2 regions of the Pelomonas sp. SE-A7 genome follow, and region 1 is predicted to be linked to the other one. Evidence: predicted binding sites of a transcription regulator. Region 1 holds the regulator's gene; the other holds the start of a gene.

Region 1 (14,671 bases):
GGGACGATGGGTTCGTCCGGCACATTGAGCGACATGTCGGCGTTGACGGTGATCTTGCTGCCCTGCTCAGGCACCTTGATGTGCTGGTACATGAAAGAAGGTCTCCTGCTCAGATCGCGGCCAGCGCGGCGTTGAAGGTAGCGCTCGGGCGCATCACGGCTTCCAGCTTGGCCATGTCGGGCTTGTAGTAGCCACCGATGTCGGCCGGCTTGCCCTGCACGGCCGCCAGCTCGGCCACGATGGTGGCTTCGTTCTCGGAAAGCTGCTTGGCCAGCGGCGCGAACTTGGCGGCCAGCTCGGCGTCGTCGCCCTGCGCGGCCAGGGCCTGGGCCCAGTACAGCGACAGGTAGAACTGGCTGCCGCGGTTGTCCAGCTGGCCGGTCTTGGGGCTGGGGTTCTTGTTGTTGTCCAGCAGCTGGCCGGTGGCGGCATCCAGCGTCTTGGCCAGCAGCTTGGCGCGGGCGTTGTTGTTCTTCAGGCCCAGATCTTCCAGGCTAACGGCCAGGGCCAGGAATTCGCCCAGCGAGTCCCAGCGCAGATGGTTTTCTTCGACCAGCTGCTGCACATGCTTCGGTGCCGAGCCGCCCGCGCCGGTTTCGTACATGCCACCGCCGGCCATCAGCGGCACGATGGACAGCATCTTGGCCGAGGTGCCCAGCTCCATGATGGGGAACAGGTCGGTCAGGTAGTCGCGCAGGATGTTGCCGGTGGCGCTGATGGTGTCCAGGCCGCGGATCACGCGCTCCAGCGTGTAACGCATCGCACGCACCTGGCTCATGATCTGGATGTCCAGGCCCTGCGTGTTGTGCTCATGAAGGTACATCTTGACCTTCGTGATCAGCTGGGCCTCATGCGGGCGGTACTGGTCCAGCCAGAACACCACCGGCATGCCCGAGTTGCGGGCGCGGTTGACGGCCAGCTTGACCCAGTCGCGGATCGCGGCGTCCTTGACCTGGCACATGCGCCAGATGTCGCCCTCTTCCACTTCCTGGCTCATCAGCACTTCGCCGCTGTCCAGGTCGGTGATGTTGGCCGTGCCGGCCTCGGTGATCTCGAAGGTCTTGTCGTGCGAACCGTATTCCTCGGCCTGCTGGGCCATCAGGCCGACGTTGGGCACCGTGCCCATGGTCTTCGGGTCGAAGGCGCCGTGCCACTTGCAGAAGTTGATCATCTCCTGGTAGATGCGGGCGAAGGTCGATTCGGGCATCACGGCCTTGACGTCCTTCAGGCGGCCGTCGGCGCCCCACATCTTGCCGCCCTGACGGATCATGGCCGGCATCGACGCGTCGACGATGATGTCGTTGGGCGAATGGAAGTTGGTGATGCCCTTGGCCGAGTCGACCATGGCCAGCTCCGGGCGGTGCTCATGGCAGGCGTGCAGGTCGCGCTTGATCTCGTCCTGCTTGCTCTGCGGCAGCGTGGCGATCTTGTTGTACAGATCGACCATGCCGTTGTTGACGTTGATGCCCAGCTCCTGGAACAGGGCGCCGTGCTTCTCGAAGGCCTCGCGGTAGAAGATCTTGACGCAATGGCCGAACACGATGGGGTGCGAGACCTTCATCATCGTGGCCTTGACGTGCAGCGAGAACATCACGCCGGTCTGGCGCGCGTCCTCGATTTCCTTTTCATAGAAGTCGAGCAAGGCCTTCTTGCTCATGAACATGCTGTCGATCACCTCGCGGTCCAGCAGCGCCACCTTGGGCTTCAGAACGATGGTCTTGCCGCTCTTCGTGATCAGCTCCATCTTGACGTTACGCGGGCGGTCCAGCGTCATCGACTTTTCGCCGTGATAGAAGTCGCCGCCATGCATGTGCGAGACATGCGAGCGCGAGGCCTGGCTCCAGTCGGCCATGCTGTGCGGGTTCTTGCGGGCGTATTCCTTGACGGCCTTGGGTGCGCGGCGGTCGGAGTTGCCTTCGCGCAGCACCGGGTTCACCGCGCTGCCGACGCACTTGTTGTAGCGGGCGCGGATGTCCTTTTCTTCATCGGTCTTGGGCGATTCCGGGTAATCCGGGATCGCATAGCCCTGACCCTGCAGCTCCTTGATCGCGGCCTTCAGCTGGGCCACCGAGGCGCTGATGTTGGGCAGCTTGATGATGTTGGCCTCGGCCTTCAGCGTCAGCTTGCCCAGCTCGGACAGGCGGTCCGGCACGCGCTGGTCTTCACGCAGGCTCTCCGGGAACTGGCCCAGGATGCGGCCGGCCACGGAGATGTCACTGGTCTCGACATTCACACCCGCCGGCGCCGCGAAGGCGCGGACGATGGGCAGGAACGAGGCGGTCGCCAGCAGCGGCGCTTCGTCGGTCAGGGTGTAGATGATGGTCGGTTGCTGAGTAGTCATGGGGAATCCAGATCGGCCAACAAGCAGGCGCAGGGGGTGGGACAACTAGAGCGGCGATTCTAGGACAGCCGCGCCGGGCTGCGAGCCCCAGTCTTATATAAGTCTTGGCCGCCCGGCGACTCAGGTCGGGAGGCCGCAGATCAGGGCGATCTGCAGCCACAGCCCATGGCCCAGCGCCCAGCCGGAAGCGACGACAAGGCACAAGCCAGCCAGGCGCACCGCCCAGGCCATGCCTTCGCCGCCCAGCGAGCGCTTCAGTACCGCCGGCCCCAGGGCCAGGCCCAGGCCCGAGGCGCCCGCAAATGAGGCCATGACCCCTGCGCCGGCGGCCGGCCCGCTGGCCAGGCTGGCGGTCAGCAACGCCGATTGCAGCAACCCGCAAGGCCAGGCGACCCAGGCCAGGCCAAGCAGGCCGGAGCGGGCCGGCGCCGACAGGCCTACCCGCCCCGCCCCTGCCCCTGGCACGGCCACGCTGACTTCGGCGGTCTGCCGACCGAACTGGGCCAGCCACGCCGGCTGGCGCGCGAAGACCAGCAGGTAGAGCCCCAGCAACAGGGCCGCGCAATGGACGAGCAACCAGAGCGGCCGCAACCAGGCTGCGGCACTACCCAGCCAGGCAAGCGCACCGACACTCGCTGCGGCGAGTGCGCCTGCCACCGAGTAGCTGAGCAGCCGTCCGATCTGGAATGCACCCGCCGAAGCGTGGCCTCCCCGGCTGCAGGCGGCGGACGATGCGCCGCACATGACCAGGCAATGCGGCGTTCCCGCCAACCCCATCAGTAGGGCTGATCCGGCGAGCGCAAGGTCCAGCATGCCGTTGCCCGGGCGTTCAAATGATGCGCGAGAAGCGCGCCCGTTGCTGGTCGGCCTGCAGGTAGCGGTCGAACACCATGGCCACGGCCCGCACGAAGTACCAGCCCAGGGCGGTCACCTGGATGGCGGCCGGCTCGACGACGACCATGCCGGTCTCCTCCAGCCCATGCAGCTGAGCCAGCTCCGACGCAAAGTAGCGCTTGAAGTCGATCAGATGGGCCAGCTCTATCGACTCGAACTCGATCCGGCCCTGGCACATCAGGGCCATGATCACCGCGCGGCGCAGCAGTTCGTCGCGGTTGAGCGCCAGGCCACGGGCCACCGGCAGCTGATCCTGGGCCAGCGCGTCGTAGTACTCCGGCAAGGTCTTGACGCTTTGGCTGTAGGTGGCGCCCACCCGTCCGATGCTGGAGACGCCCAGGCCGATCAGGTCGCAGTCCGGCTGGGTGCTGTAGCCCTGGAAATTGCGGTGCAACCGACCCTGGCGCTTGGCCACGGCCAGGGAATCCTCGTGCAGCGCGAAATGGTCCATGCCGATGTAGCTGTAGCCGTTCGACAGGAAGCCGCCGATGGCCCCGGCCAGCATCTGGATCTTGTCGGCCGCCTGCGGCAGCTGAGCCGCATCGATGCGGCGCTGCGGCTTGAAGCGTTGCGGCAGATGGGCGTAGCCATACAGAGCAATGCGGTCCGGCCTCAGCGAGGCCACCTGCTGCACTGTTCGGGCAAAGCTGGCCGGCGTCTGCAGCGGCAGGCCGTAGATCAGGTCCACATTGATGGACTCGAAGCCCAGCGCCCTCGCCTCCTGCATCAGCGAGACCACGCTGTCATGGCTCTGGATGCGATGCACTGCCTTCTGCACGTCGGGGTCGAAGTCCTGCACGCCGAAGGAAAGCCGGTTGAAGCCGAGCCGGCGCAGATGGGCCAGCCGCCCGGCGTCGACCGTGCGTGGATCAACTTCGATGGACACCTCGGCCCCCGGCTGCAGCCGGAAGGCCTGGCGCAGGTCGGCCATCAGCGCTTCCAGTTCGGCGTCGCTCAGGAAGGTCGGCGAGCCACCACCGAAGTGAAGCTGCGAGACCAGCGGGGCTCGGTCCAGGTGGCGCAGCGTCAAGGCGATCTCTTTGCGCAGCGCCTGCAGGTACTCACCGGCACGCTCATGGTGCTTGGTGATCACCTTGTTGCAGGCGCAGTAGTAGCAGACCGATTCGCAGAAAGGAATATGGACATAGACCGACAGCGGCGCGCTGCCGCCGACCATGTCGCGGCGCTGTTCCAGCGCGCGGATGTACTCGGATTCACCAAAGGCCTCGACGAAACGGTCTGCCGTCGGGTAGGACGTATAGCGTGGTCCGGCCACGTCGAATCGGCGCAGCAGGTCGGCATCGATGCCGGGCGGTGGGGCGGAGAGCGTCTTGACCATGAACGCTACTTTGCCAAGGGCATCGCCAAACGAATTGATGCCGATCAATCTCCCTGCGCATGAGGCATCGAACAATGCGGCTCAGTTTGAGGAGCATCATGCAAGCCGCCACCGCCACCCCCACTGCCGTCAAGCCCGAGCACTTCAAGGTCGCCTGCTCCAGCTGCAATCTGCGCGAGCTTTGCTTGCCGGTGGGCCTGAGCCCTGACAACCTGGACCAGATCGACACCATGGTCGGCAGCCGCAAGTCGGTGCCGCGCGGCGACACCCTGTTCCGCACCGGCGACGAGTTCCAGGCGATCTATGCGGTGCGCACCGGCTTCTTCAAGACCTGCGTCTCGTCCGAGGACGGCCGCGACCAGGTGACCGGCTTCCAGATGGCCGGGGAGCTGCTCGGTCTGGACGGCATCAGCAACGACCGCCACAGCTGCGATGCCGTGGCGCTGGAGGACTCGCAGGTCTGCGTGATTCCGTTCAGCCAGCTGGAGGAGCTCTCGCGCGAGATCAACGACCTGCAGCGCCAGTTCCACAAGATCATGAGCCGCGAGATCGTGCGCGACCACGGCGTGATGCTGCTGCTGGGATCGATGCGCGCCGAGGAACGCCTCGCCGCCTTCCTGCTCAACCTGACTCAGCGCCTCAACGCCCGCGGCTTCTCCGCGTCAAGCCTGGTGCTGCGCATGACCCGCGAGGAAATCGGCAGCTACCTGGGCCTCAAGCTCGAGACCGTCAGCCGCACCTTTTCCAAGTTCCAGGACGAGGGCCTGCTCGAGGTCAAGCAGCGCCAGATCCGCATCCTGGACCAGGCCGGCCTGCAGCAGCTGCTCAACGGCCAAGCCTGCTGACGGGCGGCGGGCATACTGGGCCTTCGCCCACCCTGCCCGTCCCTGATGTTCTTCGCCGAGTTCGCCCCCCCGCCCCGGCTGGCCGCCTTCCTGCACTGCATCTGGGTGTTCGAGGCCGACCATGGCGCGGCGGCCGAGGCCCAGCGCATCGTGCCCGACGGACATCCGGAGCTGCTGCTGCACTACGGCGACCCGTTCCTGGAATACGACGGATCGGCCAGCGGCGCCGGCGAGCAATCGCGGCTGGTCTTTGCCGGCCAGATCACCGGCCCGCTGCTGCTGCAACCGGGGCGACGCGCGGGCGTGATCGGCGTGCGCTTCCGACCGGCTGGCGCACGCGCCCTGCTTGGCGAGCTGCCGCCGCTGCATGAATTGCTGGACGCCCGCCTGGACCTGGCCACGCCCTGGGGCCAGGCCGGCGAAAGCCTGCTGGACGAGATTCACGAAGCCGCTGAAGCGCGCGCGCGCGTTGCCATCGTCGAACGCTTCCTGCTGCGCCGCCTCGACCAGGTCCGGCACCAACCCGATGCCGCGGTGAGCGCAGGCGTGCGCGCCCTGCAAGCCAGCGAGGGCGAGCTGAGCATCGATGCCTTGGCGGCCAGCTGCGAGATGTCGGGCCGCCAGCTGGAGCGACGCTTCCGCGCCGAGGTCGGCGTGCCGCCGCGGCTGCTGGCCAGCATCCTGCGTTTCCGCCGGGTCTTCGATCGGCTCGAGTCGCCGCAGGCCGGCCGCTGGGTGGAGGCGGCGCTGGCCGCGGGCTATTTCGACCAGGCCCACATGGTCCGCGACTTCAGGCGTTTTGCCGGCCTGCCGCCGGCCGCCTTCCATCGTTCGCTGCAAGGCCTGTCGGCCGCCATGGTCGGCGCCGCTGATGTCGGATTCGTACAAGACCCGGGCTGAGCTCGTGCCTAGGCTGGAGGCCTCATCAACGGACAAGACGGAGTCCTCCACATGCATGCCTCAATTCGCTGCCTCGCCGCCCTGACCCTGCTGGGCAGCAGCCTGGCCAGCCAGGCCCAGTCGCTGGACAAGCTCGCCTGGATGGCCGGCAGCTGGACCCAGAGCAAGGACGGCGAGACCGTCCAGGAATCCTGGCTGGGCCCGCGCGGCCAGCTGATGGCCGCGGTCAACCTGACGACCTCGGCCAAGCGCGGCAGCAGCTTCGAGTTCCTGCGCATCGTCGAGACGGCCGCCGGCATCGCCTACCTGGCCAGCCCAGGCGGCAAGCCGGTGGTGGAATTCAAGCTCAAGGAGATGGGCGAGCGCCGTGTCGTGTTCGAGAACCTGGCCCATGACTTCCCCCAGCGGGTGATCTACTGGCAGGAGGCCGACGGCGCGCTGCGCGCCCGCATCGAAGGGCAGATGCAGGGCAGGCTGCGCGGCATGGAATGGCGCTTCGAGCCCTCGGCCAAGTGACGCGCTAGCGCGGCCAGTGCGGCGCGCTGCGCCGGCCGGGCTCATTGTCTTCGGGCATGCGGGCCAGCAGCACGCTGATGCCCGCGGCGATGCTGACCAGCAGCCACAGAAGCAGGAACACCAGGGTATAGCAGCCTTGCCTGGACAGGCCCAGCTGATCGCTGACCCACAAGTCGCCCGGATCGACCACGGCGAAGATCAGCGCCTCCAGCACGCCGGCCATCATGAACGAGGGCCACAGCACGACCATCGCCAGGCGCGACGGCGGCAGGCCCTTGTCGAGCTGCGAATCCATGCTGTTCAGCGGCCGCCAGTGGCGGCATGGTTGCGGGCCTTGACCGCAGGCTGCATCGCCGCCGCATCACCCTCGCTGTCGGCCGAGGGCCGGCTGGCCACCTCGATCACCGGGTCGGGATGGCGCATCGCCAGGGTCAGCGTGGCAAAGCTGGCGATCACGACCGCAGCCGGGCCGCCGACCACCAACCACATCAGGCGTTCGCGCCACCAGGGGGCGGGCTTGTCATTCTGGCTGGCTTGCATGAATGCTCTCCTTGTAGCTGCCGTTCAGCGCGGCACCACGAAACTGGATTTCTCGTGCGGGCCGGCCTGCGCCTCAGGGCCCTCACGGGTCAACAGGAACTCGATCTTGTGGACGCCCGATCCGGCTGCCTGCGCCGCCTCGGGAGCAAGTCGCAGGGCCAGCGTCACCCATTTGGCCTCGGCCGGCGCCAGTGTCACCACGGTGGCGTCTCGCAGGCGCAGGCCCGGCAGGCCCTGGACCGACAGGCTGACCCGCTGCTCCTGCTCGGTCGCATTCATCAGCTGCACCCGGTAGAGGTTCTCGACCATGCCGTCCTCGACGAGGCGAGCCAGACTGGCGCGGTCGCGCACCACGTCCATGCGCACCGGCTCGCGCATGGCCAGGCTCACGGCCATCGCAACACAGACCAGGAGCAGGATGCTGCCGTAGATCAGCACCCGCGGCCTGAACATGCGCCGCACCAGTTGCAGGCGACTGAGGTGCTGCGACAGTCCGTTCTCGGTGTCGTAGCGGATCAGACCGCGCGGGTAGCTCATCTTGTCCATCACGTCGTTGCAGACGTCGATGCAGGCCGCACAGCCTATGCACTCGTACTGCAGGCCCTGGCGGATGTCGATACCGGTCGGACAGACCTGGACGCACAGCGTGCAGTCGATGCAGGAACCCAGGCCCAGAGCCTTGGGATCGGCCTTCTTGCTGCGCGAGCCGCGCGGCTCGCCGCGTTCGGCGTCGTAGCTGATGATCAGCGTGTCCTTGTCGAACATGGCGCTCTGAAAGCGTGCATAGGGGCACATGTACTTGCAGACCTGCTCGCGCATGTAGCCGGCGTTGCCATAAGTGGCGAAGCCGTAGAACAGGATCCAGAAGGCCTCCCAGGGCCCGAGACCGAAGGCAAGCACCTCGCCAGCCAGCTGCCGTATCGGCGTGAAATAGCCGACGAAGGTGAAGCCGGTCCACAGGCCCGTCGCAATCCAGGCCGTCTGCTTGCCGGCCTTGCGCCAGAGCTTGTTGAAGCTCCAGGGCGCCTTGTCGAGCTTGATGCGGGCCTGGCGGTCGCCCTCGAAGAGCTTCTCCACCCACATGAAGATCTCGGTGTAGACCGTCTGCGGGCAGGCATAGCCGCACCAGAGCCGCCCCGCCACCGCGGTGAACAGGAACAGCGCATAGGCCGAGATCATCAGCAGCGCGGTCAGATAGATGAAGTCCTGCGGATAGAGGACCAGGCCGAAGATGTAGAAGCGACGCGCGCCCAGGTCGAAAAGCATGGCCTGGCGCGCGTTCCACTCCAGCCAGGGCAGGCCGTAGAACAGCAGCTGGGTGAACCAGACCAGGCCCCAGCGCCAAGCCGCGAACCAGCCGTGCACGGCCCGCGCGTGGATCTTGTCCTCGGCCCGGTAGAGCGAGATGACCTGGACGCTGGAATCTTCCGGAATGCTCATCAATGGCTCAGGGCTTCGCGGCTCCCGCCGACAGGGACCAGACATAGGCGCCCAGCACATGGACCTGCTCGGGGCTCAGCCGCGCCTCATGGGCCGGCATCTGGTTGGTCTTGCCTTCATTGATCATGCGGACCACGGCGTCCTCGCCCCAGCCGTGCAGCCAGATCTTGTCGGTCAGGTTGGGAGCACCCAGGGCCGGGTTGCCCTTGCCGTCCATGCCATGGCACGCAGCGCAGGCCGTGAACTTGGACTTGCCGAGCTGGGCCGCAATCGAGTTGTGGGCGCTACCGGACAGACTCAGCACATAGTTGGCTAGATTCTTGACGTCTTGCGGCGTACCGACCGCTGCCGCCATCGGCGGCATCTGGCCTGTACGACCCTTGGCGATGGTCTGCTCGATGGCCTCCTGCGTGCCACCGTGCAGCCAGTCGTTGTCGGTCAGGTTCGGAAAACCCTTGCTGCCCTTGGCATCGGCACCATGGCAGCCGGCGCAGTTGTTGGCAAACAGCCGCTCGCCTATGCCCATGGCCTGCGGATCATTGGCCAGTTGCTCCGCCGTCTTGCCCTGGTACTGGGCATAGACCTTGGCCATGGCCTCGCGGGCCTTGAGCATCTCGTTGGCATGCTGGCCCTCGCTGGTCCAGCCAAGGCTGCCGGCCATGGCACCCAGCCCAGGGTACAGGGCCAGATAGACGCCGGAGAACAGCACGGTCAGGACGAACAGGCCCATCCACCAGCGCGGCAGCGGGTTGTTCAGCTCGCGCAGGTCCTCGTCCCAGACATGGCCGGTGGTGTTGTCGCCGGCCATCACGCGGCGGCGCGCCGCGATCAGCAGCAGCACGATGCAGAGCACCAGGCCGAGCACGGTGGCGGCGGCGACGAAGGTCGACCAGCCGTCATTGATGAAGTCACTCATTCCTCACTCCTTGCCCCGACAGCGGGGCGGCGGATTCCTCGCCTTCTGCGAACGGCAGGGCGGCGGCGGCGCTGAAGTTGCGCGAGCGGCTGTAGGCCCAGACCACGATGGCGGCGAAGCAGGCCAGCGAGACCAGCGTCACCAGCACGCGCAAATGGTTGATATCCATGGCAGCGACTCCTTGATTTACTTGACCGCAGTGCCGAGCACCTGCAGGTAGGCGATCACCGCTTCCAGCTCGGTCTTGCCCTTGACCGCCTCGGCGGCGCCGGCGACCTCGGCATCGCTGTAGGGCGCGCCCAGCGTACGCAGCACGCTCAGCTTCTTGCCCATATCGCTGGCATCCACCGGCTGGCTGGCCAGCCAGGGGTAGGCCGGCATGTTGGACTCGGGCACCAGGTCGCGCGGGTTGATCAGGTGCAGGCGATGCCATTCATCGCTGTACTTGCCGCCCACGCGGTGCAGGTCCGGCCCGGTGCGCTTGCTGCCCCACTGGAACGGCCGGTCGTAGACGAACTCGCCGGCCACCGAGTAGTGGCCGTAGCGCAGCGTCTCGGCGCGGAAGGGCCGGATCATCTGCGAGTGGCAGTTGTAGCAACCCTCGCGCACATAGATGTCGCGGCCCGCGACCTGCAGCGCCGTGTAGGGCTTGAGGCCGGCAACGGGCTGCGTGGTGGAGCGCTGGAAGAACAGCGGAACGATCTCGACGATGCCGCCGACCACCACGGTCAGCAGCACCAGCACGATCATCAGGAAGTTGTTGGTCTCGATCTTCTCGTGACCGGCCACATGTTGGCTTGCCATCTTGCTTTCCTCCTTGGCTTCAGGCGTGGGCCGGCAAGAGCGGCACGGCCACCGGTTCGACCCTGCCGGCCTGCACGGTCTTGATCACGTTCCAGGCCATGATCAGCATGCCGCCGAGGTACAGCAGCCCGCCGCCCAGGCGCACCACATAGAACGGGAAGGTCGCCTTGACGCTCTCGACGAAGGTGTAGACCAGGGTGCCGTCCGGATTCACGGCGCGCCACATGAGGCCCTGCATCACGCCGGCGATCCACATCGCGGCGATATAGAGAACGATGCCCAGCGTCGCCACCCAGAAGTGCAGCTCGATGGCGCGCTTGCTGAACATCTCGGTGCGGCCGTACATGCGCGGGATCAGGTGGTAAAGGCAGCCCATGGAGATCAGTCCGACCCAGCCGAGGGCGCCGCTGTGCACATGGCCCACGGTCCAGTCCGTGTAGTGCGAGAGCGCGTTGACCGTCTTGATCGACATCATCGGCCCCTCGAAGGTCGACATGCCGTAGAAGGACAGCGAGACGATCAGGAACTTCAGGATGGGGTCGTCACGCAGCTTGTGCCAGGCGCCCGACAGCGTCATCACGCCGTTGATCATGCCGCCCCAGCTGGGCGCCAGCAGCACCAGCGAGAACAGCATGCCAATGCTCTGCGCCCAGTCAGGCAGCGCGGTGTAGTGCAGGTGGTGCGGACCCGCCCACATATAGGTGAAGATCAGCGCCCAGAAGTGGACGATGGACAGGCGGTAGCTGTAGACCGGCCGGCCAGCCTGCTTGGGGATGTAGTAGTACATCATCCCGAGGAAGCCGGCGGTCAGGAAGAAGCCCACGGCGTTATGGCCGTACCACCACTGCACCATCGCGTCCTGCACGCCGGCATAGGCCGAGTAGCTCTTGAACAGGCTCACCGGCAGCGCTGCGCTGTTGACCAGGTGCAGCAGAGCCACCGCGAGGATGAAGGCGCCGAAGAACCAGTTGGCCACGTAGATGTGGCGGATCTTGCGGGTACCCACGGTGCCGAAGAACACCACGGCGTAGCTGACCCAGACGACCGTGATCAAGAGGTCGATCGGCCATTCCAGCTCGGCGTATTCCTTGCCGCTGGTGATGCCCAGCGGCAGCGAGATCGCCGCCGCCAGGATCACGAGCTGCCAGCCCCAGAAGGTGAACCAGGCCAGGCCGGGCGCGAACAGACGCGTCTGGCCGGTGCGCTGGACCACGTGGTACGAGGTCGCGAACAGCGCGCAGCCGCCAAAGGCGAAGATCACGGCATTGGTATGCAGCGGACGCAGCCGCCCGTAGCTCAGCCAGGAGATGCCTCCCAGCAGATCGGGCCAGGCCAGCTGCGCGGCGATCACCACGCCGACCAGCATGCCGACCACGCCCCAAAGCACGGCCGCCAGGGCAAAGGCGCGTACCGGGCCGTCCTCGTAACTGGTCCTTCCACCAGGCGCTGTTTGAACCATCGCCTACTCCTTTTCAGTCATTGCGCTTGAATGAAAAGGATTGTTCGGCGCTGCCTCAGCCGGCTCCTTGATCGCCATCAACCGAAGGCAACTCGGGCTCCAGAATCCGCTCCCCCTCGCGCTCCAGATCCTCCAGCTGGCCGCTGTTGAGCGCCCAGCCGAACAGGCCGACCAGCATCAGCACCAGCAGCACCGACAGGGGGACGAGCAGATAAAGCGACTCCATCTCGGGCCTAGCGATTCAACCGCAGCGCGTTGGCCACGACCAGCAGCGAGCTGAGCGCCATGCCGAGGCCGGCGGCCCAGGGCGGCAGCAGGCCGGCCAACGCCAGCGGCACGCAGGCCAGGTTGTAGAGCGCGGCCCAGGCCAGGTTCTGCTTGACGATGCGGCGCATCGCCAGGGCCAAGGCGCGGGCGCGCGGCAATTCCGCCAGCCGATTGACCAGCAGCACGCCGTCGGCCTGCGCTCGCGCCAGCATGGCGCCCTCGGCCATCACGATGCTGGCATCGGCCCGCGCCAGCACCGGCGCATCGTTGATCCCGTCGCCGACCATCAGGACCTTGCGTCCGGCCGCCTGCAGCTCGGCCACGACGGCCAGCTTGCGTTCGGGACTGGCACCTGCGATGCAACGCTGCACGCCGGCGGCTGCGGCCACACGGTCGGCGCGCGCCGGCGAATCGCCGGACAACAGCAGGCTGTCCAGCCCGGCCTCATGCCAGGCCGCCAGCGCGGCAGCGGCGTCAGCTCGCATCCGTTCGTCGAACAGGAACCAGAGCAAGACCCGACCCTCGCAGCCGAAGGCCAGCTGGGCCAGGCCCTGCGACGGGTCCACGCCCTGCCCTACCCAGGCCTGTGAGCCGAGGCGCCAGCTGCGACCATCCGCGTCCATGGCTTCCAGGCCCTGGCCGGCTTGCTCGCGGACGTCGCGCCAATCGAACGTCGTCTCGGGGCAAGCCCGGCGCAGCGCCTGCGAAAGCGGATGGCGCGACTGGGCCGCCAGCGCCGCCGCCATCGCCGGCAGGCCGGGATTGGCACCGGGAGCCAGCCAGTGCCGACCCAGAACCAGCTGGCCCTCGGTCAGGGTGCCGGTCTTGTCGAGCACCAGAAGATCGACCTCGGCCAGCGTCTCCAGCAGCTCCGCGCGTCGCAGCAGCAGCCCTCGCCGTGCCAGGGCCGCGGTCGCCGCCACGCGGGCCGCCGGTGCCGCCAGCGACAGCGCACAGGGACAGGTCACGATCAGGACCGAGACCGCCACCCAGACCGCTCGCGATGGATCCCACCAAGACCACCAGGCCGCCGCACCTGCCGCAAGCAGCAGCACGGTCCACAGGAAGGGCCTGGCCATGCGCTCGGCGAACGCGAGGCTGCCGGGTCGCTGGACCAGGGCTTCACGCATCAGTCGGACTATGGCCTCGTAGCGGGTGTCGCCACCTACCCGCTCCACCCGCACCAGCAGCGGCGCATCGAGGTTGAGACTGCCTGCCACCACCTCGTCGCCCATCGCCTTGGCCACCGGCAACGACTCGCCACTCAGCAGGGCTTCGTTGACCGCACTGTGGCCGCTCTGCACGCGACCATCGGCCGCAAAGGCCTGGCCGGCAGCCACTCGCAGAAGGTCACCGACGCGCAGGCGGCTGGGGTGGACCTGCTCGCTGCGGCCTTGCTCGTCGATGCGCTCGGCCAACTCCGGCAGGGCCTGCACCGACTGCTCCAGCTGCTCGGCCGCCTTGTGCCGCCAGCGCAGCTCCAGGTAGCGGCCCGCCAGCAGGAAGCTGACGAACATGGTCAGGGAATCGAAATAGACCTCGTGGCCGAACAGGCCGCCGGGATCGAAGCTGGCGGCGCTGCTGGCGACAAAGGCGACGACCAGACCCAGCACCACGGGCACGTCCATGCCCAGTTGCCGACTGCGCAATTGCAGCCAGGCGGACTTGAAGAACGGCGAGGCCGAGAACATCAGCACCGGCAGGCTCAGAACCCACTGGCCCCATTGCAGCAGTCGCTGCTGGTCGGGCGCCATCTCGCCCGGCGCCGCCACGTAGACCGGCGTGGCCAGCATCATCACCTGCATCATCATGAAGCCGGCAACGAACAGCCGCCACAGCGCCTGGCGCTGTTCGCGCTGGCGCAGCCGGCGGGCCTCGGCGGCCACGTCGGGTACGGCACCGTAGCCGGCGTGTTCCACTGCGGCGACCAGGTCTGCCAGTCGCGCCTGCTCGGGCCGCCAGCGCAGCTTGAGCCTCGAGGCCGCGGCATGGACCGAGGCGCCGGTCACGCCCGGCTGGGCCAGCAAGGCTCGCTCGATGATGCCGGCACAGGCGGCGCAATGCAGGCCCGACAACTGCAGGGCTGATACGGCATCGCCGCCCTCCCAGCTGGTGAACGGGGCGAGCAGCGCCGGGTCGTCGACCGCGATGCTGGCTGGATTGGAAAGAGGCAGGGCGCTGGTGCTCATGGGTGCTGCAGCGACCTCGCGCTGCCGCCCCATAATCTATACACACTGCCTCAAGACGACATGACTCAAATCAAGTTCAAGGCGCTTGCCGCCCTGCTGCTGAGCCTGGCCGCCGGCCTGGGCGTAGCCCAGGACCATGCCCAGCAGCTGCCGAGCATCCAGCTCGGCGCCGGCATGCACCTGATCCAGGCCGAGGTAGCCCAGACCGACGAGCAGCGCGC
Region 2 (14,671 bases), 1.3 Mb from region 1:
GGGCAATACCTGCTCAAGGTGCGCGCCACCAACCGCAGCGGGGCCTGGAGCCCGCAGGAGCTGATGCTGCAGGTCGAGGTCCTGCCCAACTGGTGGCAGACCTGGTGGGCCAATGCCGTCTTTGCGGTGTTGGCCCTGCTGGCCCTGCTGGGCGTGATCCAGCTGCGCACCGGCTACCTGCGCCGCCGCCAGCAGGTGCTGCAGGACATGGTGCGCAACCGCACGGCCGAGCTGGAAACGCTGTCGGCCACGCTGCAGGTCAAGAGCGCGGCGCTGGAGGAGTCGAGCCTGACCGACCCGCTGACCGGCCTGCGCAACCGCCGCTTCCTCACCCAGCACATCGAGTCCGACGTGTCGCTGACGCTGCGGCGTTACGAAGACGTTGCCCATGGCCATTCGCCCCCGCAGGACGGCGACCTGATCTTCTTCCTGGTCGACATCGACCACTTCAAGTCGGTCAACGACGAATATGGCCATGCCGGCGGCGACGCCGTGCTGGTGCAGATGCGCGAGCGGCTGCAGCCGGTGTTCCGCGAGGCCGACTACCTGGTGCGCTGGGGCGGCGAGGAGTTCCTGATCGTGGCCCGCGCGGCTTCACGCGAGCATGCGATGGAGCTGGCCGAGCGGGCCCGCGCCATGGTCTCGGACACGCCCTTCAAGCTGCCCGGCGGTGCGCTGATCTCGCGCAGCTGCTCGGTCGGCTTCGCGGTGTTCCCGCTGTCCAAGTCGCGGCCAAGGGCCGTGGACTGGGCCGGCGTCGTGACGCTGGCCGACGGCGCGCTCTACGCCGCCAAGCGGGCCGGCCGCAATCGCTGGGTCGGCGTGCTGGGCATAGACGAGGCCCTGCAGGTCGCCGAGATGCAACGCCGCGCGCGCGCCTCGGCCAGTGACTGGCTGGAAGATCCGGCGATCAAGGTCGTCCGCAGCCAGCCCCAGGCTTGATCAGGCATTCAGTTCGGCCAATTGCTTCGGCGTGCCCACGTTGACCCAGGGCCCACCGTAGAGCTCGGCCGTGACGCGGCCCTGGGCGATGCCATGGTCCAGCGCCTTGCGCATGCGGGCCCGTTCGCCGCTGCGAATCACCTCGAACAGGGCCGGCCGGTACAGGCCGATGTTGGCGAAGACCTGGAGCGGCCCGCCATCGGCACGGGCATGGCCGCCGGCATCGATGGCGAAGTCGCCCTGCGGATGCAGGGTCTGGGTGGGCACCATCCACAGATGGGCCAGTCGGTCGGAGGCGAGAAATTCGGCGGCCACCTGGGCCCTGAATTCGAAGCCGGGCATGTAAATGTCACCCGACACGGCCCAGAAGGCCTGCTCGCCCTCGGCACACAGTTGCGGCAGGGCGGTGGCAATGCCGCCGCCGGTCTCCAGCGCGCCGCCGTAGGCCTGCTGCTCGAAGCTGTAGTGCAGGCGCAGGCCCCAGCGGCGGCCGTCACCGAGCTGCGCGGGGAACTGCTCTTCCAGCCAGGCGCAGTTGACGACGATGTCGCGCACGCCGGCCCGGGCCAGGGCCTCGATGTGCCACTCGATCAGCGGCTTGCCGTGCACTTTCAGCAGCGGCTTGGGGGTGGTGTCGGTCAGCGGCCGCAGACGCTCGCCACGCCCGGCCGCGAGGATGATGGCTCGCATGGGCCGGCAGTGTAGTGAGTCATCGCCTCACTGCAGCGGCTCGCCCAGTCCCAGCGGCGCCGGCAGCACCTGGACGATGCGTTCGAACAGCGCCTGATAGATCTGCTCCGGCGCATGACCGGTCAGCGGGTCGCGATTGGCGGCAAAGGCTTCGTCCAGGTCCTGCCAGTCGGCCGCGGTCAGCATCTTCACGGCCAGCGGCAGGATTTCGCGCTCCTCGATTTCCATGTGGCGCAGGTAGCCGTGCACATAGCGCTGAACCTGCTTTTCGAAGGCCTCGCGCTGCGGCTCGCCCAGCATCTCGAAGGCGAGCAGACCATGCTCCAGGTCGCGGATCGCGCGCTCGCCGCGGGCGTGATCGTCTTCCAGCCGGTCCAGCGTGTCGCGGATCTCCGGTGCGCGGGCACGCAGCTTGGGGAACAGCAGCTCGCTTTCCTTGGGGTGGTGCAGCTTCTCGGGAAACTCGTCCACGTAGAACAGCATGGCGCGCAGCGCCGCGAAGTCCGGCAGCGTGCCGCGCCGCCGGTGCTCGGCCAGCAGCAGGGGGATGGAGCGCAGCATCGCGGCGAGCGCCCGGTGCTCGTCGCGGATCACGCGCAGCGTCAGCGGATTCATGACTCAAGGGTGCCGGCATCGTCGTCATCAGGCTTTGCTCTGCATCAAGCCGGGGCCTCGAACCGGGGTGCCCGTAAAATGCCGGGTTTTCCCCCAACCAGCCCCGAACACCATGGCCGAGAAAGCTGCAGTCGTCCGCAATACCTCCCAGATGGCCAACGCCATCCGCGCACTGGCCATGGACGCCGTGCAGCAAGCCAATTCCGGCCACCCGGGTGCCCCCATGGGCATGGCCGAGATCTCGGTCGCGCTGTGGAGCCGCCACCTGCGTCACAACCCGGCCAATCCGCATTGGGCCGACCGCGACCGCTTCGTGCTGTCCAACGGCCATGGCTCGATGCTGATCTATGCCCTGCTGCACCTGACCGGCTACGACCTGCCGATCGGCGAGCTGAAGGGCTTCCGCACGCTGCACAGCAAGACCCCGGGCCATCCGGAAGTCGGCATCACCCCGGGCGTCGAGACCACCACCGGTCCGCTGGGCCAGGGCATCACCAATGCCGTGGGCCTGGCCCTGGCCGAGAAGCTGCTGGCCAAGGAATTCAACCGCGAAGACCACGCCATCGTCGACCATCACACCTACGCCTTCCTGGGCGACGGCTGCCTGATGGAAGGCATCAGCCACGAGGCCTGCGCCCTGGCCGGCGCCTGGAAGCTGAACAAGCTGATCGCCATCTACGACGACAACGGCATCTCCATTGATGGCCAGGTCCAGCCCTGGTTCATCGACAACACGGCCCAGCGCTTCCAGGCCTATGGCTGGAACGTGATCGGCCCGGTGGACGGCCACGACGTCAATGCCGTCGACGCTGCCATCGCCAAGGCCAAGATGAGCGAGACCAAGCCCACGCTGATCATCGCGAAGACCACCATCGGCAAGGGCAGCCCCAACCGCGCCGGCACGGCCAAGGCCCATGGCGAGGCCCTGGGCGCCGACGAGATCAAGCTGACCCGTGAGGCCCTGGGCTGGGAGCATGAGCCCTTCGTCGTGCCCGAGGCGGTGTACGACGCCTGGGATGCCAAGACCGAGGGCGCCAACCTGGAAGCCGACTGGGACACCCAGTTCGACGCCTATGCCGAGGCCTTCCCCGAGCTGGCTGCCGAGTTCCAGCGCCGCATGGCCGGCGTGCTGCCGGCCAACTTCGCGCAGACCGCTGTTGACGCCGTGGTCAAGGCCCATGGCGAAGCCCAGACCGTGGCCAGCCGCAAGGCCAGCCAGCTGGCGCTGGAAACCTTCACCGCCGCGCTGCCGGAACTGCTGGGCGGCTCGGCCGACCTGACCGGTTCCAACCTGACCAACACCAAGTCGACCCCGGCCCTGCGCTTCGAAGCCAATGGTGCCTCCAACGGCGGCCGCCACATCAACTACGGCGTGCGCGAGTTCGGCATGGCCGCCATCATGAACGGCATCGCCCTGCATGGCGGCTACATCCCCTACGGCGGCACCTTCCTGACCTTCAGCGACTACAGCCGCAACGCCATCCGCATGGCTGCGCTGATGAAGCAGCGCGTGATCCATGTGTTCACGCACGACTCCATCGGCCTGGGTGAAGACGGCCCGACCCACCAGTCGATCGAGCATGTGGCCTCGCTGCGCCTGATCCCGGGCCTGGATGTCTGGCGTCCGGCCGACACCACCGAAACCGTGGTCGCCTGGACCATGGCCATCGGCAACCCCACCCGTCCTTCGGTGCTGGCCCTGAGCCGCCAGAACCTGCCCTATGCGCCCAAGACTGCCGTGGACGAAATCGCCAAGGGCGGCTACGTGCTGGCCGAGCCGGCCGAGGTCGGCCTGAGCAAGAAGGCGCAAGCCGTCATCATCGCCACCGGCTCCGAAGTGCAGTTGGCCCTGCATGCCCAGCAGCAGCTGGCCAAGGATGGCATCGCGGTGCGTGTGGTCTCGATGCCGTCGACGACGGTGTTCGACCGCCAGGACAAGGCCTACAAGCAGGAAGTCCTGCCCGCCGGCCTGCCGCGCATCGCCGTCGAGATGGGCGTGACCGACTACTGGTGGAAGTACGGCTGCGCCGCCGTGGTCGGCATCGATACCTATGGCGAATCGGCGCCCGCGCCGGTGCTGTTCAAGCATTTCGGATTTACGCCCGAGAATGTGGCCGACACCGTTCGCGTCGCGCTGGGCGTGGCGCGCCTCGACCAGGCCAAGCGCTGAATTCCAAGGGGTGTCACTGGCGCCCCTTTTTTCTTTCCAACATCTTCTGAGGAGCTTTCAATGACGATCAAGATCGGTATCAACGGCTTCGGCCGCATCGGCCGCATGGTGTTCCGTGCCGCCATCGCCAACTTCAAGGACGTGGAAGTCGTAGCCATCAACGACCTGCTGGAGCCCGACTACCTGGCCTACATGCTCAAGTACGACAGCGTGCACGGCAAGTTCGACGGCGAAGTCTCGGTCGACGGCAATACCCTGATCGTCAACGGCCAGCGCATCCGCCTGACCGCCGTCAAGGACCCGGCCGAGCTGAAGTGGAATGAAGTCGGCGCCGACATCGTCGTCGAGGCCACCGGCCTGTTCCTGGACAAGGCCAGCGGCGAGAAGCACCTGGCCGCCGGCGCCAAGAAGGTCGTTTTCTCGGCCCCGTCCAAGGACGACACGCCGATGTTCGTCTACGGCGTCAACCACAAGACCTACGCCGGCCAGGCCATCATCTCGAACGCCTCGTGCACGACCAACTGCCTGGCCCCGCTGGCCAAGGTGCTGAACGACAAGTGGGGCATCAAGCGCGGCCTGATGACCACGGTGCACGCGGCCACCGCGACGCAGAAGACCGTCGACGGCCCGAGCAACAAGGACTGGCGCGGCGGCCGCGGCATCCTCGAGAACATCATCCCCTCGAGCACCGGCGCGGCCAAGGCCGTCGGCGTGGTGATCCCCGAGCTGAACAAGAAGCTGACCGGCATGAGCTTCCGCGTGCCGACCAGCGATGTGTCGGTCGTTGACCTGACCGTCGAGCTGAACAGCCCGGCCACCTACGCCGAAATCTGCGCCGAGATGAAGGCACAAAGCGAAGGCGCGCTCAAGGGCGTGCTCGGCTACACGACCGACAAGGTCGTCGCCACCGACTTCCGTGGCGATTCGCGCACCTCGATCTTCGACGCCGAAGCCGGCATCGCCCTGGACTCCACCTTCGTCAAGCTGGTCTCCTGGTACGACAACGAATGGGGCTATTCGAACAAGGTGCTGGAGATGGTGCGCGTTGTCGCCGCCTGATCCACGGCCACTGCCGACAGCTGAAGGGCCTCGCGCGAGCGGGGCCCTTTTTCTTTGTCGGCGGGCAGGGAAAGCCTTGACGCTTCTTCACAGTTGCCGCGACGGCCGGCTCCTACACTGGCGCCAGCAGAAGCACTTGCGAGGCTGTCGATGTTCCGTTTCTCCAGGATCTGCCGGCTGGCGGGTCTGAGCCTGGCCCTGCTGGCAACGACGAGCCAGGCCGCTCAAGAAGAAAGCAGCAATGCGCGCGTGATCGTGCGCTTCAAGGCCCAGGCGCCCAGCGTGCGCGCCAAGATCATGGCGGCCGGCACGGCAGCCGGCGAGGCGCGCCATATTGCCCAGACCCGTGCCACCGGCCTCGGCATGCGCATAGGCCGGCAGCTGGCCGCGCTGCGCAGCCTGGACGAACGCACCCATGTGATCCTGGCCGACGGCGTGGACTCGGCCACGCTGGCCCGCCGCCTGGCCCAGGACAGCGAAGTGGAACTGGTGGCCGTGGACCACCGGCGCCGCCACACGGCGACCACGCCCAATGACCCGCTCTATGCCGTCGGCAATGGCGGCCTGCCGGCGGTCGGCCAGTGGTACCTGAAGGCGCCGGCCGGCGAGGTGGTCTCCAGCATCAATGCCCCTGCCGCCTGGGACCTGACGACGGGCAAGGCCTCGGTCGTCGTGGCCGTGCTGGATACCGGCGTGCGCTACGACCATCCCGACCTGGCCGGCAAGCTGCTCCCCGGCTACGACATGGTGGGCTACAGCAGCTCCTCGACGGTTGCCCTGGCCACGGCCAACGACGGCGACCTGCACGACAGCGATGCCAGCGACCCCGGCGACTGGGTGACCCAGGCGGACATCAACAGCGGGCGGCTCGGCGCCTGCAGCAGCGACGACGTTGGCAACAGCTCCTGGCATGGCACGCGGGTCTCGGGCCTGATCGCCGCTGCCAGCAACAACGGCCTGGGCATCGCCGGGGTCAGCTGGTCCAGCCCCATCCTGCCGGTGCGGGTGCTCGGCAAGTGCGGCGGCTACGACTCCGACATCATTGCCGGCATGAAATGGGCGGTGGGCATCAGCCTGCCCGGCGTGCCGGTCAATCCGAATCCGGCACGGGTGCTCAACCTCAGCCTGGGCGGCGCCGGCAGTTGCTCGGCCGCCGACAGCACCGGCCGGCTCTACCGCGAGGTGATCAGCGACGTGACGGCCCGCAATGCCGTCGTCGTGGTCGCCGCCGGCAACACCGCGGGGCAGCCGGTCAACATTCCCGGCAACTGCCCTGGCGCGGTCGCGGTGGCCGCGCTGCGCCATGCGGGCAGCAAGGTCGGCTTCTCCAGCCTGGGTCCCGAGGTGACGATCAGCGCGCCGGGCGGCAACTGCGTCAACACCGGCGCCGGCGAGCCCTGCCTCTATCCGATGTTGAGCACCACCAACACCGGCGCGACCACGCCACGGACCGCGGAGAACGCCTACACCGACGGCGCGGCTTCGGTGGGCACCAGCTTCTCGGCACCGCTGGTCTCGGGCACCCTGGCCCTGATGATGTCCGCGCGGCCGAGCCTCACCCCAAGCGAGGCGATTGCGGCCCTGCGTGCCAGTGCGCGGCCCTTCGTCAGCACCGGTGCGACGGCCGGCACCGGCCAATGCGTGGCGCCGACCAGCAGCGACCAGCTCGAGTGCTACTGCAACACCAGCTTCTGCGGCGCCGGCATGCTGGACGCGGCCGCGGCGGTGCGGGCCGTGACCACGTCCATCAGCGTGGGCATCCAGACAAGCAGCACGCCCACGGCCGGCCAGAGCCTCGGCCTGACGGCCACCGCCAGCGGCCTGCCGACCGGCCGTGCCGTGGCCGGCTATGCCTGGGCACTGGTCGATGGCGGCGGCATCGTCACGGGTTTCAGCTCGGCCAGCAATCTGCAGACGGTGACGCTGACGCCCTCGGCGGCCGGCACTTTCGTGGTCCGGGTCACGGTGACGGACGACCAGGGCAATGTCTATCCGGCCAGTGATGCCAGCTTCGTGGTGGCGGCCGCGCCGGTGACCAGCAACCCGCCGGTCACCTCGGGTGGCGGTGGTGGCGGTGGAGGCGGTGGCACGACGAGTCCGCTGTGGCTGCTGGGCCTGGTGGCGGCGGGGCTGTTGCTCGGTCGGCGGCAAGCAGCCGCCTGAGCGTCGGCGCGGGAACTCAGCGGCTGGCGGCGCTGGCAGCACTCGCCGGGTTGCTCGCCGCGGCAGCCGCCGCCGTGGGCGTGCAAGCGATCAGGCCGGGACCGCCGAACTCGCGGGCGGCCAGCGTGCGCAGCTGGGCCTGCAGGGCGCCGTCGGCGGCCTCGAAGCGCAGCGTGCTGCTGGGTGGGGCCGCCTGCAATTGCAGGACACGCAGACCCTTGAGGGCCCGCTGCGAGAACGACTCCAGCGCGGCCTCGGCGGCCTTCTGGGTGGGATGGCGGCTCAGCAGCAGGCTGGGCTGCTCGTCCGGAAATCCGGGTAGCGGCTCGTACGCGACCTTCAGGCGCTTGTAGGTTTCTTCCTTGCGCTCGCGGAAATCCTTGGTGCCCAGCTTGATGGTCGCCACGCCCCATTGGCCCGCGGCCTCGGCCTTGCTCAGCTCGTAGCTGGCCGCGGCGATGCCGGCGCGCTCCAGCGAAGCCTGCACCCGCTGCAGCGCCTCGTCGCCTTGCACCGGGCCTATCTCCACGCAGGCGGTCAGCTGCAGCGCGGCGGCGGCCTGCGGGTTCAGCAGGTTCAGGCGCTCGGCGTTCTGGGCCCGTTGCAGCCGCTCGGGCTCGCGCTGACCGATGGCCCGAACGCCGGTGATGCCATCCAGCCAGCCCTGGGTCCAGGAAAAGAACAGTGCATTGACGACCAGCAGCAGGGCGAGGAGGGCACGCAGCATCAGTTGGGGTCCTTGGAAGACTCGGAAGGCGCAAAGCGGACCGTGACCTCGCCGCCGCTGACCACGGTGGGCGCGCCGCTGCCGGTCTGCAGCAGCAGCTCGCCCTGGGCATTGACGCCGGCACCCAGGCCTTCAAGGGTTCCGGCGGTGATCAGCTGGCCGCGCAGCAGGTCGCGGCGCTGGTAGGCAGCCAGCCAGGGCACCAGGCCCTGGGTCGCGTAGCCGGCCAGCAGCGCAATCAGCGGCCGGGCCACGAGTGCCAGGGCGCGCGGCGCGTCAACGCCAGGGTAGAGCTCGTCCAGGCTGGCATAGCCGGTGGCGAAGCCATGGCCCTCGGCCGGCTTGCCTTCGGCCAGCACGTTGAGGCCCACGCCGACGATGACCATGCGGCTGGCGCCGGCCGGCACGGTCTCGATCAGGATGCCGCCCAGCTTGCGGCCGTCCAGCCAGAGGTCGTTGGGCCACTTGAGACCCAGGTGCAGCGCGCCTTCGCGCGGCGATTCCAGCGCATCGGCGAGCACCGTGCCCACGGCCAGCGAGAGGCCGGCCGAAGCCTCCAGCGCCATGGGAATGGCCACGGAAAAGGTCAGCGAGGCGCCGGGGCTGGCCACCCAGTTGCGGCCCATGCGGCCGCGGCCCTGAGTCTGGTGCTCGGCCACCAGCAGGCAGGGCTGCAGGTCGTGGCTGCGGCGCGCCTGGCCGCGGTTGCCCTGTTCTTCCTGGCTGTGGCGCAGCCGCTCCAGCAGTTCGGTGTTGGTCGAGCCGCAACGGGCCAGCACTTCGATGGACAGGCCGGGCAGCAGCGGTTCCAGTTCCTGCCAGAGCGCCTCGGCGCCCCAGTTCAGGTGTCCGTTCGAAGGATTGTTCATGGCTTGGGCCTTGCAGAGGGCGCTCAGCGCTTGGGCGCCAGCATCGTGCCACGGCAAACCGGGCTGCCGCAATGGCAGGCGAACTGCTTCTTCAGCTTGGGCGTATAGCGCTCATCGATCACGAGGCCATAGTCGTAGAACAGCTCCTCGCCCGGCAGGATGTCGCGCAGCGCCTTGATGAAGACCCGGCCCTCCGGCGTCTCCTCGGCTTCGCAGTTGGGGTCGCAGCTGTGGTTGATCCAGCGCGAGCTGTTGCCACCGTGCAGGGCGTCGATGACGTTGCCGCCCTCGATGTGGAAGTAGAAGGTATGGTCCGGCTGCTTGGGATCGTGCGGATGGCGGCGCAAGGCCTCGGGCCAGTCGATCAGTTCGCCGGTGTACTCGATGATGCGGTCGCCGGCCTCGATGTCGAGCGCTGCGTAGACGCCGCGGCCGTGGACTCCCGATTGCCGGACCTGGATGCGTCGGCTGGAATTCTTGGCGGCGGCTTGCGTCATCGAGTCTTGTGGTTACATTGAATTCATGGGTGTGCGTGCGCGTGGGCGCGCGTACGCGAGGCCGGATTGTAGGCAGGCCCTGGTGCCGACCCCGGCGCCTGTTGTAGAAGAAATGAAAGACAGATGAGCAAGTCCCTGATCATTGCCGAGAAGCCCAGCGTGGCCCAGGACCTGGTGCGCGCGCTGACCGCGAGCTCGGGCAAGTTCGAGAAACACGACGAGTACTTCGAGAACGACAGCTATGTGGTCAGCTCGGCCGTGGGTCACCTGGTCGAGATCAAGGCGCCGGAGGAATTCGACGTCAAGCGCGGCAAGTGGAGCTTTGCCCACCTGCCGGTGATCCCGCCGCATTTCGACCTGAACCCGATAGACAAGAGCAAGGGCCGGCTCAATGCCCTGGTCAAGCTGATCAAGCGCAAGGACGTCACGAACCTTATCAATGCCTGTGACGCGGGCCGCGAGGGTGAGCTGATCTTCCGCCTGATTCTTCAATATGCGCAGCCCGCCAAGGGCAAGCTGGACAAGCCGGTGCAGCGCCTGTGGCTGCAGAGCATGACGCCGGCCGCGATCCGCGAGGGCTTCGACAAGCTGCGCAGCGATGCGCAGATGCTGCCGCTGGCCGATGCCGCGCGTTGCCGCTCCGAGGCCGACTGGCTGGTGGGCATCAACGGCACGCGGGCCATGACCGCCTTCAACTCGCGCGACGGCGGCTTCTTCCTGACCACCGTGGGCCGGGTGCAGACGCCGACGCTGTCCATCGTGGTGGAGCGCGAAGAGAAGATCCGCAAGCATGTGTACCGCGACTACTGGGAGGTGCGCGGCACCTTTGACGCCGAAGCCGGCCAGTACGAGGGCAAGTGGTTCGACCCGTCCTGGAAAAAGGACGAGAACGATGCCGAGCGCAAGGCTGACCGCCTCTGGACCCGCGCCGAGGCCGACGCCATCGCTGCCGCGGTCAAGGCCCAGCCGGCCACGGTCACCGAGGAAAGCAAGCCCAGCACGCAGGCCAGCCCCGGCCTCTACGACCTGACCACGCTGCAGCGCGAGGCCAACTCGCGCTTCGGTTTCTCGGCCAAGACCACGCTGTCGCTGGCCCAGGCGCTGTACGAGAAGCACAAGGCCCTGACCTACCCGCGTACCGACTCGCGCTACCTGCCCGAGGACTACCTGGCCGTGGCCCAGCAGACGGCCCAGATGCTGGCCGACGAGGGCGGCCCGCTGGCGGTCCATGCCAAGCTGGCGCTGAAGTCCGGCTACATCAAGCCGACCAAGAAGGTGTTCGACAACGCCAAGGTCTCGGACCACTTCGCCATCATCCCGACCCTGCAGTCGCCCAAGGGCCTGACCGAGATCGAGGCCAAGCTCTACGACCTGGTGGTCAAGCGCTTCCTGGCCGTGTTCTTCCCGCCGGCCGAGTTCCAGGTCACGACCCGCATCTCCACCGTCAAGGCCAGTGGCAAGGAATTCAAGTTCCAGACCAACGGCAAGGTGCTGGTCAAGCCGGGCTGGCAGGCGATCTACGGCAAGGAAGCCGAGGACGAGAACAGCGTAGAGGGCGGCAGCGGTGCCAGCCTGGTGCCGGTCAAGGCCGGCGAGGTGGTGCGGACCGAGAGCGTGGACGTCAAGGGCCTGCAGACCAAGCCGCCGGCCCGCTACAGCGAAGCCACGCTGCTGTCGGCGATGGAAGGCGCGGGCAAGCTGGTCGAGGACGACGAGCTGCGCGAGGCCATGGCCGAGAAGGGCCTGGGAACGCCGGCCACGCGGGCCGCCATCATCGAAGGCCTGCTGACCGAGAAATACATGCTGCGCGAAGGCCGCGAGCTGATCCCCACGGCCAAGGCCTTCCAGCTGATGACGCTCTTGCGCGGCCTGGGCGTGGACGAGCTGACCAAGCCCGAGCTGACCGGCAACTGGGAATACCAGCTGGCCGAGATGGAGAAGGGCCGCCTCAAGCGCGACGCCTTCATGGCCGAGATCGCGGCCATGACCGAGAAGGTGGTGCGCAAGGCCAAGGAATACGACCGCGACACCATCCCCGGCGACTACGCCACCTTGAAGACGGCCTGCCCCAAGTGCGGTGGTGTGGTGAAGGAGAACTACCGCCGCTTCACCTGCACCGGCAAATCCGGCGACGCCGAGGGCTGCGGCTTCTCCATCGGCAAGATCCCCGGCGGCCGCAGCTTCGAGCTGCACGAGGTGGAGCAGTTCCTTCGCGACAAAAAGATCGGCCCGCTGGAGGGCTTCCGCTCCAAGGCCGGCTGGCCTTTCACGGCCGAGCTGGCCCTGGTCTACGACGAGGAGATCGCCAACTGGAAGCTGGAGTTCGATTTCGGCGAGGACGCCAAGAAGGCCGAGGGTGACGGCGAGCCGGTGGACTTCAGCGGCCAGAGCTCGCTGGGCGCCTGCCCCAAGTGCCAGGGCCAGGTCTATGAGCACGGCAGCAACTATGTCTGCGAGCACTCGGTCGGGGCCAAGGTCAGCTGCGACTTCAAGAGCGGCAAGATCATTCTTCAGCAGCCGATCGAGACCGCCCAGGTGCACAAGCTGCTGAGCGAGGGCAAGACCGACCTGCTGGAGAACTTCGTGTCCAACAAGACGCGCCGCAAGTTCAAGGCCTTCCTGGTCTGGGACAAGAAGGCCGGCAAGGTGGGCTTCGAGTTCGAGCCTCGTGCCGCCAAGACGGCGGCCAAGGCGGCGCCGGCCAAGAAGGCCGCCGCCAAGAAGGCAAGCAAGTAGGGCGGCGGGCCCGCACAATGCCCGCCAAAGAGTTCAGGGAGTAGCGTTTGAGCCTGGCATCCAAGAGCAGTAGCCTGCAGACGAGACTGACCGCCGCCATCGCCGTGGCCGCCGCGGTGCTGGTGACGGCCCTGGGCTGGTACTGGACCGAACGCGAGGAGCGCGAACTCACGCAGGCGCTGCAGCGCCGCCAGGCCCGCATGGCCGAACTGGCGGCCCGCGGCTTCGCCGGGCCGATCTGGAACCTGGACACTGGCGCCATCGCCAATCTGCTCGACGCCGTGATGGCCGAGCCCGAGGTCCATGCCATCGAGCTGAATGCGGTCGGTGTCGATGCCGAGCCGACCAAGCGCACGCGCAGCCAGGAGGCGGTGCGGCCGCTGACGGTGGAGTTCGACATCGTCCACCAGGCCGCGCCCCAGGCTCCAGCCGCCAAGGTCGGCAGCGGCAAGCTGGTCTACACGCGCCAGTACGTGGGCGAGGCCGTGGCGCAGTCGCGGCGCTTCGTCGGCACGCTGCTGGCGGCCGTGCTGCTGGCGGTCACGGCCACCAGCGCCTGGCTGATACGCCGCCTGGTCAAGCTGCCGGTCTCGCGCCTGGGTGCGGTGGCCCAGCGCGTGGCCGACGGCGAGCTGGGCGTCACCACACCGGTCGAGCGGCGCGACGAGATAGGCGTGCTGACCGAACAGTTCAACGCCATGAGCCTGCAGCTGCAGCGCTCGGCCGAGGTGCTGCGCGCCAGCGAAGAGCGCTACCGCAGCCTGTTCGAGAACGCCACCATGGGCATCTTCCAGTGCGATGCTCGCGGCCGCCTTCTGCGGCTCAATCGCGCCCTGGCGCAGATGCTGGGCTATGCCCGGCCCGAGCAGGTGCTGGTCCATGGTCACAGCCTGCGCCGCCTGGCCCGCATCGAGCCGCCCGAGTACCGCCGCCTCGGGGCCGCCCTGCAGCGCCACCGGGTGCTGACCCAGGTCCCGCTGCTGATCACCACGCATGATGGTCAGCAACGCTGGGTCGAGCTCAGTGCCAACATCGTGCCCGACGCCGCCGGCCCGCGCATCGAGGGCATGCTCAGCGACATCAGCGAACGCCGTGCCGCCGAACAGGAGCTGACCCGCCACCGCGACCACCTGGAAGAACTGGTGGCCGAGCGCACCGCCGAGCTGAGCCAGGCCAAGCTGCGCGCCGAAGCGGCCAGCCAGAGCAAGAGCCGCTTCCTGGCCACGATGAGCCATGAGTTCCGCACGCCGCTGAACGCCATCCTCGGCTTCTCGCAGCTGTTGCAGATGGATGCCAGCCTCAATGCCGGCCAGGTCGGCAAGATCAACCTGATCCGCGATTCGGGCGAGCATCTCCTGAGCCTGATCAGCGACGTGCTGGACATGGCCAGCATCGAGGCCGGCCGCGTGCGCCTGCAAAGCGAGGCCCTGGATCTGCGCGCGCTGATGGAAGTGGCCTGCGACGCGGTGCGCGTGCGGGCCGACGAGAAGCAGCTGGGCCTGAAGCTGGACCTGCATGCCGAGCTGCCCAGCCGGGTGCGCGCCGATGGCCAGCGCCTGCGCCAGGTGCTGCTGAACCTGCTGTCCAACGGTGTCAAGTTCAGCGATGCCGGCGAGGTGCGCCTGGCCTGCGAGCCGCTGTGGCAGGGCGAGGGCCGGGTGCGGCTGCGCTTCGAGGTCAGCGACACCGGCATTGGCATTCCGCCGGCCGAGCTGGAGCGGCTGTTCAAGCCCTTCGAACAGGTCTCCGACCTCAGCCGCCGTCTGGGCGGCACCGGTCTGGGTCTGTCGATCAGCCAGCAGCTGGTGCGCCTGATGGGCGGCCAGATCGCTGTGCAGAGCGAGCCCGGCCGGGGCAGCTGCTTCTCCTTCGAGCTGGAAGTGCCGGTCGCCGCCTGAGGCAGTCTCGATGTCCTGGCTGGTGTTCTACAAGCTGCTGGCCATCTTCGTGGCCGTGGCCATAGGCTGGTTCGTGGGCCGCATGCGCTGGCTGGGCGAGGCCGACGCCGGCGGCAGCGGCGGCGATCCGGCCCGGGTGCTGTCCAACGCGGCCTTCTACATCTTTGTTCCGGCCCTGCTGTTCCGCACCACGGCGCGGGTCGACCTGGCCCACCTGCCCTGGGGCACGCTGCTGGCCTTCTTCATCCCGGTGCTGGGCCTGATGCTGGCGGTCTACACGGTCCAGCGCTGGCGCGGCCGGGGCA

Evidence for each region. Region 1 encodes FNR, which switches genes on or off when oxygen is low (the NO sensors DNR and NnrR bind a similar motif). Its sites were predicted from a motif close to TTGATNNNNATCAA; they were not measured.
Region 2: the regulator FNR is predicted to act here: its motif matches at 2,282-2,295, upstream of QT382_RS12565 (hemerythrin domain-containing protein).

The regions. Positions count from the first base shown of each region.
Region 1 is NZ_JAUASW010000001.1:1,456,625-1,471,295, forward strand. Features, by position in the region: gene icd (NADP-dependent isocitrate dehydrogenase) at 1-92, opposite strand, end outside; gene QT382_RS06530 (NADP-dependent isocitrate dehydrogenase) at 110-2,341, opposite strand; gene QT382_RS06535 (sulfite exporter TauE/SafE family protein) at 2,462-3,154, opposite strand; gene hemN (oxygen-independent coproporphyrinogen III oxidase) at 3,171-4,574, opposite strand; gene fnr (fumarate/nitrate reduction transcriptional regulator Fnr) at 4,673-5,419, shown strand; gene QT382_RS06550 (DUF6597 domain-containing transcriptional factor) at 5,465-6,319, shown strand; gene QT382_RS06555 (DUF6265 family protein) at 6,371-6,835, shown strand; gene QT382_RS06560 (hypothetical protein) at 6,840-7,130, opposite strand; gene QT382_RS06565 (hypothetical protein) at 7,136-7,375, opposite strand; gene ccoG (cytochrome c oxidase accessory protein CcoG) at 7,400-8,815, opposite strand; gene ccoP (cytochrome-c oxidase, cbb3-type subunit III) at 8,823-9,731, opposite strand; gene QT382_RS06580 (cbb3-type cytochrome oxidase subunit 3) at 9,724-9,900, opposite strand; gene ccoO (cytochrome-c oxidase, cbb3-type subunit II) at 9,918-10,535, opposite strand; gene ccoN (cytochrome-c oxidase, cbb3-type subunit I) at 10,555-11,994, opposite strand; gene ccoS (cbb3-type cytochrome oxidase assembly protein CcoS) at 12,050-12,220, opposite strand; gene QT382_RS06600 (heavy metal translocating P-type ATPase) at 12,228-14,450, opposite strand; gene QT382_RS06605 (DUF192 domain-containing protein) at 14,511-14,671, shown strand, end outside.
Region 2 is NZ_JAUASW010000001.1:2,764,760-2,779,430, reverse strand. Features, by position in the region: gene QT382_RS12575 (ligand-binding sensor domain-containing diguanylate cyclase) at 1-942, shown strand, start outside; gene murU (N-acetylmuramate alpha-1-phosphate uridylyltransferase MurU) at 943-1,632, opposite strand; gene QT382_RS12565 (hemerythrin domain-containing protein) at 1,660-2,247, opposite strand; gene tkt (transketolase) at 2,360-4,417, shown strand; gene gap (type I glyceraldehyde-3-phosphate dehydrogenase) at 4,478-5,476, shown strand; gene QT382_RS12550 (S8 family serine peptidase) at 5,627-7,639, shown strand; gene QT382_RS12545 (hypothetical protein) at 7,656-8,366, opposite strand; gene QT382_RS12540 (biotin--[acetyl-CoA-carboxylase] ligase) at 8,366-9,235, opposite strand; gene QT382_RS12535 (SET domain-containing protein) at 9,259-9,732, opposite strand; gene QT382_RS12530 (DNA topoisomerase III) at 9,856-12,468, shown strand; gene QT382_RS12525 (ATP-binding protein) at 12,516-14,366, shown strand; gene QT382_RS12520 (AEC family transporter) at 14,377-14,671, shown strand, end outside.